Regions from separate parts of the Paenibacillus sp. 8b26 genome, predicted to be linked through region 2. Evidence: riboswitches for the same ligand, from Rfam matches in the RefSeq annotation. Region 2 holds a riboswitch; each other region holds the start of a gene.
What was found. A riboswitch is a leader RNA that binds a small molecule or an ion and turns the genes downstream of it on or off. The one in region 2 is predicted to bind thiamine pyrophosphate.

Region 1: linked by a shared signal. The riboswitch ahead of thiC (phosphomethylpyrimidine synthase ThiC) and the one ahead of thiM (hydroxyethylthiazole kinase) in region 2 are both predicted to bind thiamine pyrophosphate.
Region 3: linked by a shared signal. The riboswitch ahead of tenA (thiaminase II) and the one ahead of thiM (hydroxyethylthiazole kinase) in region 2 are both predicted to bind thiamine pyrophosphate.
Region 4: linked by a shared signal. The riboswitch ahead of ACQ4MX_RS27620 (thiamine phosphate synthase) and the one ahead of thiM (hydroxyethylthiazole kinase) in region 2 are both predicted to bind thiamine pyrophosphate.

The regions. Positions count from the first base shown of each region.
Region 1 is NZ_CP192445.1:2,323,119-2,327,724, forward strand. It holds gene thiC (phosphomethylpyrimidine synthase ThiC) at 1-1,699, opposite strand, end outside; TPP riboswitch at 1,882-1,994, opposite strand; gene ACQ4MX_RS10500 (IclR family transcriptional regulator) at 2,146-2,889, opposite strand; gene ACQ4MX_RS10505 (alpha/beta hydrolase) at 3,190-4,227, shown strand; gene ACQ4MX_RS10510 (Fe-Mn family superoxide dismutase) at 4,481-4,606, shown strand, end outside.
Region 2 is NZ_CP192445.1:105,679-110,284, forward strand. It holds gene ACQ4MX_RS00400 (TSUP family transporter) at 1-126, shown strand, start outside; gene ACQ4MX_RS00405 (DsrE/DsrF/DrsH-like family protein) at 161-649, shown strand; gene ACQ4MX_RS00410 (metal-sensitive transcriptional regulator) at 726-992, shown strand; TPP riboswitch at 1,234-1,343, shown strand; partial or broken gene thiM (hydroxyethylthiazole kinase) at 1,397-2,215, shown strand; gene ACQ4MX_RS00420 (YetF domain-containing protein) at 2,317-3,006, shown strand; gene ACQ4MX_RS00425 (stalk domain-containing protein) at 3,269-4,606, shown strand, end outside.
Region 3 is NZ_CP192445.1:4,625,165-4,629,770, forward strand. It holds gene thiE (thiamine phosphate synthase) at 1-213, opposite strand, end outside; gene thiD (bifunctional hydroxymethylpyrimidine kinase/phosphomethylpyrimidine kinase) at 210-1,040, opposite strand; gene thiM (hydroxyethylthiazole kinase) at 1,037-1,879, opposite strand; gene tenA (thiaminase II) at 1,876-2,565, opposite strand; TPP riboswitch at 2,700-2,803, opposite strand; gene ACQ4MX_RS21605 (AEC family transporter) at 2,970-3,923, opposite strand; gene ACQ4MX_RS21610 (NAD-dependent malic enzyme) at 3,948-4,606, opposite strand, start outside.
Region 4 is NZ_CP192445.1:5,949,572-5,954,177, forward strand. It holds gene abc-f (ribosomal protection-like ABC-F family protein) at 1-1,434, shown strand, start outside; TPP riboswitch at 1,523-1,631, shown strand; gene ACQ4MX_RS27620 (thiamine phosphate synthase) at 1,914-2,528, shown strand; gene thiO (glycine oxidase ThiO) at 2,593-3,741, shown strand; gene thiS (sulfur carrier protein ThiS) at 3,738-3,941, shown strand; gene ACQ4MX_RS27635 (thiazole synthase) at 3,944-4,606, shown strand, end outside.

The DNA of each region.
Region 1 (4,606 bases), 2.2 Mb from region 2:
AGGCGCGTATGTCCTGCGTGATACGCATACTGCAAAACTTGGGACCGCACATCGAGCAAAAGTGTGCTTCCTTGGCTCCCTCTGCTGGCAGCGTCTCATCATGGTAGGACAAGGCCCGCTCAGGGTCGAGCGAAAGATTGAACTGGTCACGCCAGCGGAATTCAAAGCGTGCCTTGGACAAAGCATCGTCCCGCTGCTGCGCCCGTGGATGGCCTTTCGCCAGATCGGCAGCATGTGCCGCAATTTTGTACGTAATAACACCTTCACGAACGTCATCCTTGTTTGGCAGACCCAAATGCTCCTTCGGCGTAACATAGCACAGCATGGACGTCCCGAACCAACCAATCATCGCTGCCCCGATCGCCGAGGTAATATGATCATAGCCAGGTGCAATATCCGTCGTGAGCGGTCCCAGTGTATAAAAGGGAGCTTCCTTGCAAATCTCCATTTGTAGGTCCACATTCTCCTTAATTTTGTGCATCGGGACATGTCCCGGCCCTTCAATCATAACCTGAACATCATGCTTCCAGGCAATTTGCGTTAACTCGCCCAACGTATCCAGCTCAGCAAACTGTGCTTCATCATTCGCATCATAGATACTGCCTGGACGCAGACCGTCTCCGAGGGAAAAGGCCACATCGTAGGCTTTCATAATTTCGCATATTTCTTCAAAATGCGTGTACAAAAAGTTCTCCCGATGGTGCGCAAGACACCAAGCCGCCATGATCGACCCTCCACGGGACACAATTCCCGTCATTCTGCTTGCCGTCATCGGAATATACCGCAGCAGCACGCCCGCATGAATGGTGAAATAGTCCACGCCCTGCTCCGCCTGCTCAATCAGCGTATCACGATACATCTCCCATGTTAGCGCCTCTGCTTCGCCGTTCACCTTTTCAAGCGCCTGATACAGCGGTACAGTCCCAATCGGCACAGGGGAGTTACGGATGATCCATTCACGCGTCGTATGGATGTTACGGCCTGTGGACAGGTCCATGACCGTATCCGAGCCCCAGCGTACAGCCCAGGTCATTTTCTCCACTTCCTCCTCGATGGAGGACGTAACCGCAGAATTACCAATGTTCGCATTAATCTTCACGTGAAAATGACGACCAATCACCATCGGCTCACTTTCCGGGTGATTGATATTTGAAGGCAAAATAGCTCGTCCTGCCGCCAACTCCTGCCGCACAAACTCAGGCTCCACCCCTTCGCGGATGGCCGCAAATTCCATTTCGGGCGTAATGATCCCTTGCCGCGCATAATGCATTTGCGTTACACTACGCCCTTGCCGCGCACGGAGCGGAAGGCTGGTGACGCCGGGAAATTCAGCCGTCTCCCGTTTGGAGCCGGGCTTCAACCCGTTATCCTCCGGCTTGACGGCGCGCCCCTCGTAAACCTCCACATCACCCCGTTCCAGTGCCCAGGCTCGCCGTAATGGAGGCAAGCCCTTACGGATATCAACCTGATAGGCTTCATCGGTCATGGGACCGCTCGTATCATACACACGCAACGGCTCATGATGCTCCGTGCCCTGCGGCGTATGTGTGGGATGCAGGGCGATTTCACGCTCTGGTACGGCAATGTCCGGCCGCGAGCCTTGAATATATACCTTGCGGCTCCCCGGAAAGGGCTTCACTCCTCCTGTCTGTTCATCCACTGCGTTCCCTGCTGTTCCTTCTGTTTCTGTCGGTTTCATTGTCCATTCCTCCCGTTTCGATGAAATGACACACCGATCCGGAACCATCCCCAGGCTGGCTATCTATGCAAAAAAGCCGGTTCCCCAGGGAACCGGCTAATCTAACGAAACAGCTATGCAGACGGCTACGCACGCGGAATCATACTCCGATGCATTGCCATAGACAGCGGCTACGTATACATTTCAATGGCCGATTACTTCCCTACGCTGGTATGATCCAGATCAGGTGCAAAGGGTCCGGAATCTAATGCAATTCCATCTCAGCCCGGTATTACAGGCTCCCCCAGTAACTGTGATAATTCTATTCGCATGAGGCGGCTATAATTGACAACCGCCATCCCCATCAGATTACTTCAAATTTACGGCTTTGGCAACCCTTCTCTGGTCCCTTTTCCCAAGATCTCCTGCATCATTCACTTAGATTGCCCCGTTCCTCTCAATCCTTGCTACGGAAGCATAAGCCCCATTTCCTTTGCCGCCTCGATCAAAATCGGTGCAAAATCATGCAGCGTCTCGGGCGCTAATCGGCTGACCGGGCCGGATACAGACAAGGCCGCAGCGACCTGTCCCTTCCGATTCACGATAGGCGTAGCCACAGCAGCAGCACCCGGCTCCCGCTCCTCATAGCTGGTCGCGTAGCCCTTCTCACGAATATCCTGCAATTGAGCCTTATAGACCTCCGGGTCTACCGAGGGCGGCCATTCATCCCCGGTTAGAAGTGCTTCCAGCTCCTGCGGCGGCATAAAGGCCGCCAATACCTTGCTGGAGGCTCCTACAGCCAGCGGCATGCGCGCACCCACTGGCGCAACGCGACGGATCGCCTGATTGCTCTGCACGGCCTGAATGCGGATACGCATGCCACCATCGCGCAGGTATAAGCTGACCGTTTCGCCCAGACGGTCACGCAATCCTTCCATCGCTGGCTGTAACAGTATCGCCGGCTCGTCGCTTTGCGACAGATGGGTGGACAGCTCCCATATCCGGATGCCGAGCCGATATTTTTCCGTTGCCGCATTCCGAACGACAAAACCCCGATCCTCCAACGTGGTCAGCAGGCGATGGACGGTACTTTTATGTAAACCAATTTTGGAAGCAATCTCTGTCAGGCCCAGATCGGAATCTCCGGTAAAACACATCAATATATCAAGCGCACGCTCCACGGCGCGAACGGTTAATTTACGGTCTTCCATTGTGAACCGCTCCTCTTTGCTCCATATTCGTTTCACACCATGAAACATGGTTACATAAATTATATAGAATAGTCGCGGCTACTGTAAACCAATGTTTTTGTGACAGCCATATTACAGAACGAGAACAAACATCGACAATTCTTTGCATCATTTTTACTTTTCCGGTTCAGACGTTGACTTTGGATAATACGCATCATACGATAATAGGTATCCATACGGACATAAACTATCATTTTCAAGTGGAATTGTACCTAGAATTCTATGAAACGAAGTTCATTTTTATATAAAGGAGGCTCTTACATGATTTCGACATCCCAGCGCAGCTCTCAGCTACAGCATGCTGTCCAGGAGCCGTCCACCCCACTGATCAATCCCCGGCTGCTGCGGTTCAAGCATGTTGTCATTGCCTTGCTGCTGTCGGTCGTATTTTTTCTGTTGTTTTGCTTTATTGCCCTGCACGCCTATATCGCATGGGTACTGACGAATCCAACCGTCGCGCCACTATACTCGAACCCGATGCAGGCCAAAGGCATGCCCTACGAGGAAGTCAGCTTCCCCGCCAAGGACGGTAGCCGGATGGTGCAGGGCTGGTATATCCCGGCAGATCAATCGAAGAAAACGATTATTTTCAGCCACGGTTATGGGGCCAACCGCGAAGAAAGCTGGATTCCGATGTATGATCTGGCGCATTATGCCCACCGTTTGAATTTTAACGTTGTCATGTTCGATTACGGATTCGCATCACAAAATAGCAAAGCCGTCGCAACCGGAGGCAAAGCGGAATCCCAGCAACTTCTCGGGGCCATCCAGCTTGCAAAGCAACGCGGCTCCTCGGAGATTATCGTATGGGGCTTCTCGATGGGGGCAGGAACCGCTCTTCAGGCGGGCTTGCAAACCAAGGATGTGGACGCCATGATTTTGGACAGCACCTTCCTGCTGGAGCCGGATACGCTGTACCATAACATTCATAATCAAATTGATTTGCCGCGCCATCCGTCTCTGGAAATTCTGGAGCTGCTGTTTCCAGTCTTGAACGGAACCAGCTTGCATCAGATTCCATATCAGGAGGTCAAAGCGGAAAACTATCCGTTCCCGATCATGTTCGTACATGGGACGCAGGATGAAAAGGCTCCTTACCCGATTGCGGAAAAGCTCGCTGCCAATCAAACCAACCCGCTTTCCAGTGTGTGGATTGTCAAAAACGGTCTGCATGAGCTTATTTTCAGAGAGCATCCACGTGAGTATTTGCGGCGGGTATCGACGTTTTTAAGCGGTGTACAAGAGTTGGAGGACAAGAAAACGATCGCTAATGCCAGTAAACAAACGACTACGCAGTAATGGTTCTATTTTAGTAGCCATATTCCTTTCAACCTGGAGAAGCCCGTCTGTGGACACTTAACCCGTGCCGCAGCGTGGCTTCTTTTTTGCATCCAACTATGTATCCATTGCCCCACATTACATATCGCGCCGGAGCCGGGGAGTTTGTAGACATATTCCCGATGACACGGCGAATATACTGGGTACGTATGCATCCGGGTCGGATTTCTGGACCAGCCCGGATAGCCATAGCGGGTTACGGGAGGTAAAAACGATGCTGAGTACTTACGGGTCTTTCCTGCCCTTACGTGTGCTGGAGGAAATCCGGCATTGGAAGCAGCAGGAAAGCTGGCATGTGGAAGTGATTAAGTCCGCTACAGAGGGTCTGGAGCCTGCTTAC
Region 2 (4,606 bases):
TTGATCGGCGCACCTCTAGGCTCCAAATGGAGCTCGAAAATGAACCCGGTTATTTTGCGATACAGTTTAGTGGTGTTGATCCTTCTTACTGCCATTAAAATTTGGAGTTCCATATTAGGATTTTAAATAACAAAGTTGCAGTGAAAAAGGAGATTACAGGATGAATCTGGAACAGACTCAGCAAAAAACAACTATCGTTTTATTTAGCGGGGAGCTGGATAAGGCTATCGCCGCATTTATTATCGCGAATGGTGCGGCAGCTTACGACCATGAAGTGACCATCTTCTTTACGTTTTGGGGGCTTAATACGCTCCGTAAGGAGGAACTCGTACGCACGAATAAAGGGCTGCTCGAAAAAGCCTTTGGCTGGATGATGCCGCGTGGACCCCAAAAGCTTGCATTGTCCAAAATGAATTTTGCAGGACTCGGCCCACAGATGATCAAGCATGTCATGAAAAAGCATAATGCGCTTTCCCTTCCGCAGCTAATCGAGCTGGCGCAAGAGCAGGGGATCAAGCTGGTGGCCTGCACCATGACCATGGATCTGCTAGGACTACAACAGGAAGAGCTGATGGACGGTTTGGAATATGCCGGAGTAGCTGCCTACCTGGGGGATGCTTCGCAGGGTAAGGTAAATCTATTCATTTAGGATGTCCTTATTATTTTTTTGGTTTATAATATACCTATACATGTATAAGATTAAATCAAAAAGGAGTGTATACCTGATGGATTACAATTATAGTGATGAACTGAAAACACGCCTGAGAAGAATTGAGGGTCAGGTGCGTGGGGTGCTTCGTTTAATGGATGAAGGACAATCCTGTAAGGACGTAGTAAGCCAGTTATCCGCCGTACGCAACGCATCCGATAAAGCGATTGCCCAGATCGTTGCAGAGAATCTGCAACGTTGTATATTGGAAGAACAAGAGGCTGGTGGAGATACAGATAAACTTGTTAAGGAAGCGATCCAGCTTCTCGTAAAAAGTCGTTAAGGAGCTGTAGTCCGACTTGAACCTCAGAATGGGTAGGGCAATATTATTTCCCGAAATTATTGCCCTCAATCCATAAGGGATGCTAAAGCTTCAATTAGAGAAAGATAGTCACCCGAGCCATCAGCGGCTACAACAGCAGACGGGGAAGAAGCAATAGATGGGTCCAAAAGCAAACCTCCAAACGTTTTTTACATGATCAAAATATCTGTTGATTTTTGTATGACGAACCCGTAACATTAGAAAAAAATATAACGGGAGCCTGTGGAAGCAAGCTGAGAGTACGACTAAGCCGTCGTAGACCGTGTGAACCTGTTGGATAATGCCAGCGTAGGGATATAAGTGTATACATATGTATAGGCCAACAGTCTTTCACAGGTTCCTGAAGAAAGAGGGTTGGTTTTTTTATGTTAGATCAAATGGCTTTGTTGCTACAAAATATGCGGGATACGAATCCGCTCGTTCACAATATAACCAATGTGGTCGTCACCAATTTTACGGCAAACGGACTGCTCGCGCTCGGCGCTTCACCAGTTATGGCATACGCCAAAGAGGAAGTCGCAGATATGGCCCGAATTGCGGGGGGCGCTTGTACTTAACATTGGTACGTTAAATGAAGAACTTGTAGAGTCCATGATTATGGCTGGTTTATCGGCTAATGAACATGGGGTACCTGTGCTGTTAGATCCCGTGGGCGCGGGAGCGACCCCATTCCGCACAGCCTCTGCTCTCCGGATTCTGGATCGGGTCAAGGTGGATATTGTTCGCGGTAACGCTGCTGAAATTGCACAAATCATTGGCGAAGACATACAAATTAAAGGTGTCGATGCTGGAGAAACAGGCAATTTGAATATTTCACAACTTGCAGTCAAAGCAGCCCATCAACTGAATACGATTGTTGCAATCACCGCAAAGAAGACGTCATTACCGACGGCCGTATAGGGTGGATCATTGAGAACGGCCATAGCATGCTTACCAAAGTTACGGGAGCTGGTTGCCTATTAACTTCGGTGCTGGGCGCTTTCGCTGCTGTCGAAAACGACAGACTTACTGCTGGCATGGCAGCACTTGTCGTATATGGCGTTGCTGCTGAAATGGCAGCAGAACGAAAAGGTGGGGAAGGACCAGGAAGCTTTCAGATCGAGCTACTTAATATGCTGTTCGCGGTAACGCCGGAAGATGTGCGCCAGTACGGTAGGGTGCGCGCATTAGAGCGGATATTCTGAACACAAGAGTATAGAAGGTGAAATGAACCACTGTTTATATAGAAATGGACAGGTGTAATAACCCGTAAGGAGAAAATAACTTCTTGCCGGGAGGTGTATGTATGGAGGTATTCGTCACGATTGGTGTCAAATTGATCATCAGCTTTTTTGGTTTGTGGATAATTGCTTTTATTACAGGGCGGAAAACCCTCAGTCAGTTAACACCGCTCGATTTTTTAACGTCATTGGTTTTAAGCGAAATTGTGGGGAATACACTATACGACGATAAGGTGAGCATTGGGCAGCTTTTGTTTGCTTTGGCACTGTGGTGCGCGCTGTCCTATTTTTTTGAGAAGGCAACGACCCATTTTGTAAGATTTGGATATATGGCGGAGGGCCGGACTGTGCTGCTCATCGATAAAGGCAAGGTTAATCAAGAAATGCTAGAAAAATACGATATTGAGTATACACAGTTACTTTCCATGCTTCGGCAGCAAAATATTTTTTCTCTTCGTGAGGTCAGGTACGCCACGTTGGAAACGAACGGCTCACTATCAGTCATGCGCAAACCCGAATACGAGCCGCCAACCGCTCAGGATATGGGGATAGGTGTGCAGCCTGACTTCTTTTCCGTTACGGTCATCGATAAAGGAAAGCTGCTGAACGAATCCATGAGGGGCAAGAAAATCGATATGGAGCAGATTAAAGCAAAGGTCCGGGAGCAAGGATATGGTGATATCGACGAGATCGCCTATGCGGAGTATAGCGAGGATGGAACACTGTACATTGTTCCGATGGGAGAGAAAACCTAATTAGACCAGGTTGGACCAGGCATAAATTATCTTTTAGTATCCGCGCTCAGCGCGGCTTTTTTTATGTATACAAGTCCAGTTCTTGGCTTGGGGCAAGAGCTTATACTATTAGCCTAAACATTTCCTTTAAATATTCCGATAACATTTAAATGAACGTCTATTGCTTATGCTAGACTGACAAGGCTGGATTACAATAGGAGGATTTTGTAATCTTACCAACTGGTTTGACAAATACATATTGTTATCAAGGAGTGCACAGATCATGAAAAAGAAGGGATTGCGCCAATGGATGGCTCCGTTCGCAACGGTTACTCTGATTTTGAATACGGGATATGGCATCTTGGGGGGAACGGATGTAGCGGCGAGTGCGTTGCCTGCCAAAGAGCATAGCTGGAATTTGAAAAATCCGGGTATAGAGCAGTCACATGCAAACGTATTAGCAGGTCAAGGGCGCTATGCGAAGGTTGGTTCGGGTACAGGCGTGACTACGCTTACAGAAGTAGATGGTCAAAGAACCTATATTAACAGAATTATAAAAACGTTGGCGAACCAAACAGCTGCGTTGAGTATTACATCTGGAGAAGTAAGCCATTTGACAGCGGTTCCGGCAGATACAACAAAGATGAACTTGTCTTGGACAAATCCGACGGACACCAATTTTGACCATGTAAAGGTCAGCGTCAGCACGGACGTATATGTAGATAACATCAAAAGTAATTCTTATATGATGAGCGGCTTACAGCCTGATACAACATATAACTTTCGCGTGCAGACGGTGGATAAGAGCGGAAATGAATCTCAGGGGACTTCAGTACAGGCCAAAACGGCTTCTGTTGTTCCTGTAGATAAGACACCTCCAGGGGAGGTGAGCGGGCTGACAGCGACGAATGTGGGTTACAACGCTTTTACTGTGAATTACATTTTGCCCAAGGATGCTGACCTGAGCCAAGCGATTATCTATCTAAATGATAGGGAAGTGCAGCGAACCTTAGGTACGTCCTACACGTTTAGTGGCTTGATCGCTTCCACTAACTATACCGTAACGGTCAAAACAGTGGATAAATCCGGAAACGTATCTGGGGGGGTTAGTATTCCAGTTACAACCCCAACAGTCTCCGTCGATACTTCGTCCGTGCCAGATGTGACTGGAGCGACAGTGACGTCCGTTGGTAATCAGAGTATATCCATTTCCTGGACGAGACCCAGCGGGATTAGTACAGTTAGTCTATATCTGGACGGGCAACTGATAACAGATTCATCAGGAACGACATATACGTTCACGAACCTGACAGCAGCTCGGTCGTATGGAATTACGATTAAGTCCAAGCGGAGCACAGGTGCGTTGTCCTCTGGCGTGAAGCTGAGTGCGACGACTAATTCGAGCTCCAGTACGTCGGAAGTAACCAATCTTGAGGTAGACAGCAAGGATGAAACCTGGATAAAAATCACCTACGATATTCCAAGTGAAGCGCAGAGGGTGAAAATATATGTTGATAATGACTATCGTGGGGCTACAACCTCTGAGTCCTACAATATTACGAATTTGCGTACAGGACGCTGGTATGTAATTAAGGTAGTAGCAGTAAAAAGCAATGGAGGG
Region 3 (4,606 bases), 1.6 Mb from region 2:
GCGGCACTGGTCTTGTAGCCGGCGTGCCAGTTCAATCATAGGGGCGCCTGTTAATGCACCACGGCCCTTTTCCCGGAACTGGACCATGGTTGCGCCGCCAGCCAGAGCCTCCTGCACAACCCAGCCTGGTTCCGCGAGGCAATTCACGCTTCCAAGCACCAGGTACATCTGTAGATGGCGGCGCACCGCCTCTGACAATATTCTGCTGCTCATAGAAGCATCTCCTGACGACGGCGGAAGGCCCAATGATTGGTGGGGCCATGTCCCTGTCCAAGATGCAAAGGTTCCTCAATCGCCGCCTGGATAAAGGCTTTACCCTTCGAGATAGCCTCCGGTACAGACATCCCTTTTGCTAGTTCGGCGGTGATCGCTGCCGAGAAGGTACACCCTGTTCCGTGTGTATGGACAGTCCGTACCCGCTTGCCGCGTAGCTCTGTAAAGGTGGCTCCGTCAAAGAGCAGATCAACAATCTGCCCGCTGTTCTCGCTTTCGTCAGCGTGACCGCCCTTGATCACGACGAATTTTGGACCCATATTGCTAATATGTCTCGCAGCCTCCCGGCGATCCTCCATCGTACGGATGCTGATCCCTGTCAGGGCTTCCGCTTCCGGGATATTCGGCGTAACAACCAGGGCCAAGGGGAGCAGGTCGTCCTGCAAAGCCTGCACTGCTTCCGATTGCAGCAGCTCTGCGCCTCCCTTGGCAATCATCACGGGATCGACGACGACCTTTTTCCAGCCGAACTTTCGGATCTGCTCGCTCACAAGACGGATGATGCCTGCATCAAACAGCATGCCAGTCTTCAGGGCATCCACGCCAAGGTCTGATCCTACCGCTTCAATCTGCTCGGCTGCCGCCTCTTGTGGCAGCGGATATACGCCGTGAACCCCCAAGGTGTTCTGTACGGTAACGGCCGTAATCGCCGACATGCCGTATACGCCAAGCTCCTGGAAGGTTTTGAGATCGGCCTGAATCCCGGCCCCGCCACCGCTGTCCGAACCGGCAATCGTCAGTGCTCTGGGTACAAGAACGTCTGTCATCGCGTACCACCTGCTGTCGTTGTTCCGCTTTCACGAACTGATACATGCCCCATCAGCGAGCCCGTATGCAGTTGAGCTAGCTCGTCGAGAAAGGCAATTTGGAAGCTGCCGGGTCCCAGGTCTGCTGTGCGTGCGGCGGCCCGGGAAGCCGCTGCACTGTAAAATGCCAAGCCTGCTGTCCCTGCGAGCAGCAGATTAGATTCAACGGCGGCAAAAGCGCCCAACACAGAGGTCAGCAGGCAGCCTGCTCCGGTTACCTTCGTAAGCAGCGCGTCTCCGCCGCAAATCATTCGTGCACTAGATCCATCGGTGATGACGTCCTCTTTTCCAGTGATGACAACGATGGTACTGAGTGCCCGCGCAGCTCGAATTGCCAGATCGACATGATTGCTGCTCGGGCTGTCACCAGCATCTACGCCTTTAATTTCATGGGCTTCCCCGATAAGATGTGCGACTTCGGCCGCATTGCCCCGTACCAGTGAGATTTTGACTTCACTCAGGATTCGCAATGCCGACTCAGTTCTAAAGTGAGTTGCTCCCGCACCGACCGGATCTAGCAGAACCGGAACGCCATGTTCATTCGCCGATTGTCCGGCAGTGATCATGGCATCGACCAGTTCGCGGTTCAGCGTACCGATGTTTAAAACGACGGCACCTGCTATTTTTGCCATATCCGCAACTTCCTCGGGTGCATAAGCCATCACCGGCGAAGCGCCCAGCGCATATAGGCCGTTAGCTGTAAAGTTGGTGACCACCACATTGGTCATATTGTGAACGAGGGGGTTGCTGCTGTGTACCTTTGTCAGAAGCTCCGAACAATCCTTTTCCCATGTACTCATATCGTTGACCCGACCGCAGCCTGCATCTGGACCGGCCATTCTTCCTGCTTATAAGCCATATCCCAGAACATATATTCCAGCTGGCAGCTCAGCATAAAATGCTCAATTATCCGTTCCCGCTCGGCAGCCGTTGCGCCTTCCGCCCAAGCATCCACACGTTCTCGAAACTTGGTTGTTAGATTTTCAGACTGGTAGAAGTTGATCCATTCATAGAACGGGTGGGACTCGTCCGGCCTTACCTCATCCAGCAGCCTGCGGCCAATCTCAAGATATGTCCACGGACACGGCAGCAGCACGGCCATGATCTCGCCAAGACTGCCCTCATGCGCGACCGTCAGCATGTGGCGGATATAATGGTGAGCGGACGGAGCAAGCGGATATCCCTGCAACTCTTCATAGGTCACACCTGCGACAGCGCAGAAATTTTGATGCGGATGAATCTCACTGTGGAGGATAAAAGAGATTTGTTCGTTAAATGCAGCTATGTCCTCCCGGCTCGTGCATTTGGAGATCGCAATGCCGTATATCCGCATGTAGGCGTTCAGATATTCAAAGTCCTGTTTTACATAGTGAATCAGCTGTTCTCTTGTCAAACTCCCTTCAGCAATACCTCTCACAAAGGGATGCTCAAAAATCGCTTGAAAAATGCCATCCGCCTGCCGACGGAGCTCTTGTGTAAAGCTCATTTCCCCACCTCCAACAAAATGAAGAGCAGGAAGTCCCGCAAGAATGCAATTCCGGAACAGCGCTAAAAAGCCGCCCCGAAAACTGGAGCGGCTTCATCATAGGTCCAATGCGCAAAAAAGCACGAGGGACCTTATATACGAAGGCTCCACTTTCCTACGCTAGTACGAACTAGATCAGGTTCAAAGGGTCCAAGATACGTTCTTGTCTCAGCCATAAGCGGCTCCCCTAGTGGACTTCCTATTCTTTTGACTATTACTGTACATTCGTTCATACGTTATGTCAAACCGTCATCCATTCGCTCTGCGGCAGTTTGTGCTTGACCTGGAGCCACTCTAGTGTTAATGGTCAGTTCTATCTACACGAAGGAATTTGCGGCAAGCTCCAATGTCTAATAGGAAATGATTCACACCAGCAGGGAAATCAGCACAGGCAGTGTAGCAAGAGAAATGACCGCACTAATGACAAAAGCAGAGGCCGTTTCCGATTCCAGACTTTCAAAACGTGTAGCAATCATGGCAGCGACAGCTGAGCCTGGGAAGGAAACGAGTAATACCGCCTTCACCGTATCGGCAGACGAAAGGCCGCACAGGTAGGCAATCAGCAGCATCAATAGAGGCTGTACAATCGTTTTTAACAGCGCGATGGCAATGGCGATTATGCTGAAACTGATGTTGCGCACGCCAATGGTCACACCGACCGCGAATAAAGCGGCCCCGGACGTAATATCGCCAATTTGATTGAACGATTTGTTCAGCAAATCCGGGGAGTGGAAGCCGAACAAGGTCAAAATAACACCAATAAGCGGCACCAGCGCCAGCGGTTCTCTTAAGCCGTGGAGAATGGAGTCCCAAACAAGCTTCCCGAGATGACCATTCCGCTCTTTGCCTGAGTTCCGGCTGGCGACGGTAGCTATAATGGTAGCCGCTGGATCAAGAACGGCATTGACTACGATCCCCGTAAGTGCAATCGGAATGGCTACAGCAGAGGAACCGTAGATGGCACCTAGTACCGGAATGCCCATAAAGGCAAATGTCGGCTGGGCCGAGTTCAAAGCAAACATGGATGCATCCTTTACCGATTGCTTCACCGCAAACCGACCCACCAGCAGGAGGACGACATAAAAGCCGACAATACCAATGAACAGAGCCAGCAAGAAAGGCCATTGCTCGATAAGGGATTTCCTGCTGGTGGTCGTAATGCCGATAAATAAATGCGCGGGCAGCGCAAATTTGGTAACCAGTGAATTTAGGGCTTTCGAGGAAGAGGCATCGAAGCTTTTGTAATGGCCTGCCAACCACCCTAAAATAATAACGAAGAAAATAGGCACCAAAATGTAAAAGATATGTCCGACACTCATGGATTTTTCCTCCTGAAAGCCCTATTAATGCGGGTGGTGTATTACGTTTTCCACTGCTTTTACCTTCGCATATTCCGGCTTCCACATCGCATCCCGAACGGCTTGCTCGATATCTGAAATGCGTGCCTGAGCCACCTGATCCTGAATCGCGGCTTTTCCTACTGCAACCGCAACAGCGTATGAAACATCCCGTAATTTTCGGATGTTGGGAAGCAATGCGCCTCCGGGTTGATCGGTGTCTACCCCATTGGCAACAGCGTCTGCCGCAGCGGTAAACATGGCGGGTGTAATTCTCTTAGCTCGGACCACAATTGCGCCCAGACCAAGCCCCGGGAAAACAAAGGCATTATTCGCCTGTCCAATTTCAAATTTCGTTCCGTTATAGCTGACAGGTTCAAAGGGACTTCCGGTAGCGATCAGTGCTTTGCCATCTGTCCATCGGATCAAATCCTCCGGAACAGCTTCCGCAAGGTTCGTAGGGTTAGACATCGGCATAATAATGGGACGCTCCACATGCTTGGCCATTTCTTTGATAATCTCTTCGGTAAAGGCACCCGCTACGCCGGAGGTTCCGATTAATATCGTAGGTTTTACCTGACGAATGACCTCCAGCAGCGGTATTTTGCCGTCATCAGACCGTGTCCATGAGCTGACTTCTTCTTTTTTGCGCACATACAGCTTCT
Region 4 (4,606 bases), 290 kb from region 2:
GGTAAATCGACACTGATGAACATTCTGACCGGAAAATTGCTTAAGGATGAAGGCAAAGTGGAATGGACTCCACGTGTACGTTATGGATATCTGGATCAGCACACCAAGCTGACACCTGGCAAAACAGTGCGGGATGTACTGAAGGATGCCTTTCTCCCGTTGTTGGAATTGGAAAAGGAAATGATGCAGATCACTGACAAGATGGGTGAAGCTTCTCCCGAAGAACTGGAAGTGCTGCTGGAAGAGATGGGTGAAATTCAGGAACAACTGGATATGGGGGATTTTTACCTCATCGATGTGAAAGTTGAAGAAATGGCGAATGGATTAGGCCTTTCCGCGATAGGACTGGATCGGGATGTATCCGCACTTAGCGGTGGACAACGGACCAAGGTGCTCCTTGCCAAGCTGCTGCTGGAAAAGCCGAATGTGCTGCTGCTGGATGAGCCTACCAACTATTTGGATGTAGAGCATATTGAATGGCTTACACGTTATCTGAAGGATTATCCATATGCATTTATTCTTATTTCTCATGATACTGAGTTTATGAATCAGGTCGTTAATGTCATCTATCATCTTGAATTTGCCAAAATGACCCGTTATTCAGCCAACTATGAAAAGTTTCTTGAAATGGCGGACCTGAACAAAAGCCAGCATATTGAAGCTTATGAGAAGCAGCAGGATTTTATTAAGAAACAGGAAGATTTCATTCAACGCAATAAGGCTCGCGCCTCTACGTCGGGTCGGGCGAAGAGTCGTGAGAAGCAGCTTGATCGAATCGAGCGCATCGATAAACCGGAAGAAGCGGCTAAGCCAACATTCCAATTTAAGGAAGCACGTGCGAGCGGGAAAACGGTATTTGAGGGTATTGATTTTGAAATTGGCTACACCCATGCCCTGTTGCCTAAAATGTCCATGACGATTGAACGTGGCGATAAAATTGCGATTGTGGGCTACAATGGTGTCGGTAAATCGACATTGCTCAAAACTATTCTGGGAAAAATTCCGCCGATCAGCGGCAAGACCTATCAAGGGGATTTCTTGCAGTCAGCTTATTTTGAGCAAGAAGTACGCGCAGAGAAAGTTACACCGATTGAGGATGTGTGGAATGAATTCCCGCACTTGAACCAGCATGAGGTACGGGCGCATTTGGCGCGTTGCGGTTTGAAAAATGAGCATATCACCCGTCCGCTATCCGCGCTCAGTGGTGGTGAGCAGGCCAAAGTCCGCCTATGCAAACTGCTAATGCGGGAAAGCAACTGGGTGCTTTTCGATGAGCCTACTAATCACTTGGACATCAAAGCGAAGGATGAGCTGAAACGTGCCTTGAAGGAATACAAAGGAACGGTATTGCTCGTATCTCACGAACCGGACTTTTACGAGGATTGGGTAACCAAAACGTGGAATGTGGAAGAATGGTCAAGTAAAGTCAACTAAATATCGAGTTCTGTACCAAGCTTCACAAGAAGCGGGGTTTGCAGGATTAGGAAAATATGCTAAGCTATCTTTAGCTGATACAATAAAATAGTTACACTAGGGGAGCCGCCCATGCGGCTGAGACGGAATAAACGGATTTCGGACCCTTTGCACCTGATCTGGGTTATGCCAGCGTAGGGAAGTGAGCGCCGTACAAACGAGGTAACGAAAATCATTACTTTGTTTGTTCGTGGGACGATATACGTATACGGATATGATGGTCCGTTCGGTTATTGGACGTACGTTAAACCACTTCCTTTGGGAAGTGGTTTTTTTGCGTTTTCGTTCGTGTTCATATGTTCGTATTCATATATCGTACCCCTTCATTTTTTTGCTGGTAAACGTGGCTAGTCCATACCGTATAGCACGATATGAGACTGTAAAGATACAGGGTCAGCTTACAACCATTTAGTCTATTGTGAGGTGAGAATGAGATCGAATTGCACGTAATTACGATGGAAGGCGATTCCGATGCACATGCACATACTGCCCAAGTGGCTGCTGCTATTCATCCGTATGTTCATTATGTACACGTGCGGTTGAAGCAGAAGGGCGCATCTGAACTCCTTGCATTGACCCGCAGTATGGCAAATCTGGGAGTTCCTTTACAGCAAATTGCAGTAAATGACCGAGTGGATGTTGCCTTGCTTACCTCCGTTGGAGCTATCCAGCTACCAGCTAACGGATTACCTGTTGGGGATGTCAAAAGTATACTTCCAGAGGGCACGCGCTACGGGGTGTCGGTGCATTCTTTGGAAGAGGCACAGGCTGCCGAACGGGCAGGAGCGGATTATGTACTCTATGGTCATGTGTATGAGACTCACTGCAAGCCGGGGGTCACTCCGCGAGGTATAGTACAGATTGAGCGCATATGCAGGCTGCTGAGCATCCCTGTAATTGCTCTAGGCGGCATACAACCACGCCATATTCACGAGCTGTATACTGCGGGTGCAAGCGGAATTGCGGTGATGTCCGGCATCTGGGAGGCTGAGTCCCCCGTTGCGGCTGCGATGGCGTACAAGCGAATGGCGGATCGGGTAGTGCACAGCCTGTAGTGGCGAAACGAAAGTAGGAGATCGCTGCAAGCAGAATCGATAGTGGAGAGGAGAGATGGAACATATGCCAGAGATAAAAACAGAGGCACAAGCTATTGGACACGCTGAATGCTTGGTGATTGGTGGAGGTGTCATCGGTAGCTCCATTGCTTATCATATGGCCAAGGAGGGTCGCAGTACGATATTGGTGGAACGATTCATTCCGGGCGAGGGAGCCTCAGGGGCTGCGGTCGGGATGCTGGCAGCAGAGAGTGAAGAATTCACCGACCCGGAGTTGGCACAGTTCGCTCGCACAAGCCGGGATGCATTTCCCGAGCTGGTTCATGACCTGGAGCGTTTGTCCGGTGTTGCGGTGGAATTCCGGACAGAAGGATTTGTGACTCCCTTCCGTTCGGAAGCAGAGGGGCAAAAACGCTGGAATGCGGCTATTGCGCAAGAGATTGATCATCCTGTGTGGTGGGATTCCAGAGAATTGGCCCGCCGAATTCCAGGTTTGGATGGTCAAGTGATCGGAGCTATATACCGATCAAAGGAGACGCAAATTTCTCCTGCCCAGCTTTGTCGTGCTTATACGGGGGCAGCTGTCGTACTGGGAGCAACAATATGCTCTGGTACACAGGCGGAGCAACTCGTAGTACAGAATGGGCGAGTTTGTGGCGTACAAACAGACAGTGGTTTTTTTTCCTGCGAACAGGTCATTATTGCTGGAGGCTTGGATAGTATGAGACTGCTGGAGCAGGTTGGTTTTGAATATCCGCTTAATCCGGTCAAGGGTGAGGCTGTTGCAGTCTCCTTGAAGGATCATCCATTGGAATATACCATTTACGCCGATGATATTTACCTGGTGCCCAAGCGGAATAACGAGCTTTGGATTGGGGCGACGAGTCTGCCACATCTGTATGACAAAGAAGTCACCATTGGAAGCCTGGAGGGGCTGCTGGCCCGTGCTTCTGCCTGGCTGCCTCGCGTCCGTGAAGCTTCTTTTATACGCACTTGGGCGGGCTTGCGTCCGCAGGCAGCGGCGGGGCGTCCTTGTATTGGATCTGTTCCCGGCGTGGACGGAGTATATACTGCGGTCGGACACTACCGGAATGGTGTGCTGCTGAGCGAAGCTACCGGGCGTGCGATTGCAGCGCTGTTAAAAGGGGCTGGTGTGGCTGAGCTTGGAATAAGCAGCTTTTCTCCTGAACGTATAAAGGAGGCGAGCAAATGAAGCTGACGATTAACGGTCAGAACATGACCTTTTCTAATCGGATCATTCATGTGGATCAACTGCTGAAAGAGCTGGATTTGAAAGTAAAAACTGTAGTGGTGGAGCTGAATCGTCACATATTGACTCGTGAAGATCATGATGAAGCGGTACTGAAGGATGGAGATAGCTTGGAAATTGTACATTTTGTGGGAGGCGGTTAATCATGTTAACGATTGGCAAAGCATCTTTTACGTCAAGGCTGCTATTGGGTACAGGAAAATTTCCCGATCTGGATATTCAATCCAAAGCTGTGGAAGCTGCGGAGACCGAAATATTGACGTTTGCCGTGCGGAGATTAAATTTGGAGGAACGGGATAAGCAACATTTTCTGGATACGCTGGATTTGAGTTGTTATACGTTGCTGCCTAATACGGCAGGAGCGACGACAGCGGATGAGGCAGTGCGTATCGCTCAGCTGGCGAGAGCCTCAGGTCTGTGCGATATGATTAAGGTGGAGGTCATTGGGGATAGCAAGACCTTGCTGCCTGATCCTTTTGAAACGCTCAAGGCCAGCGAAAAACTGCTGGAGGAAGGCTTTATCGTGCTGCCTTACATATCGGATGATGTGATTCTTGCCAAAAGGCTGCAAAAGCTTGGTGTACATGCCGTTATGCCTGGAGCTTCACCCATTGGTACCGGACGCGGCTTGCTAAACCCGTTCTCATTGGAGCTCATTATTGAACAAGCGGAGGTTCCAGTTATCGTCGATGCCGGTATTCGCTCACCTGGAGATGCAGCAATGGCGATGCAACTGGGGGCAGATGCCGTGCTGTTGAATACAGCTGTCTCAGGAGCTCAGGACCCTGTGAAAATGGCTGAGGCGATG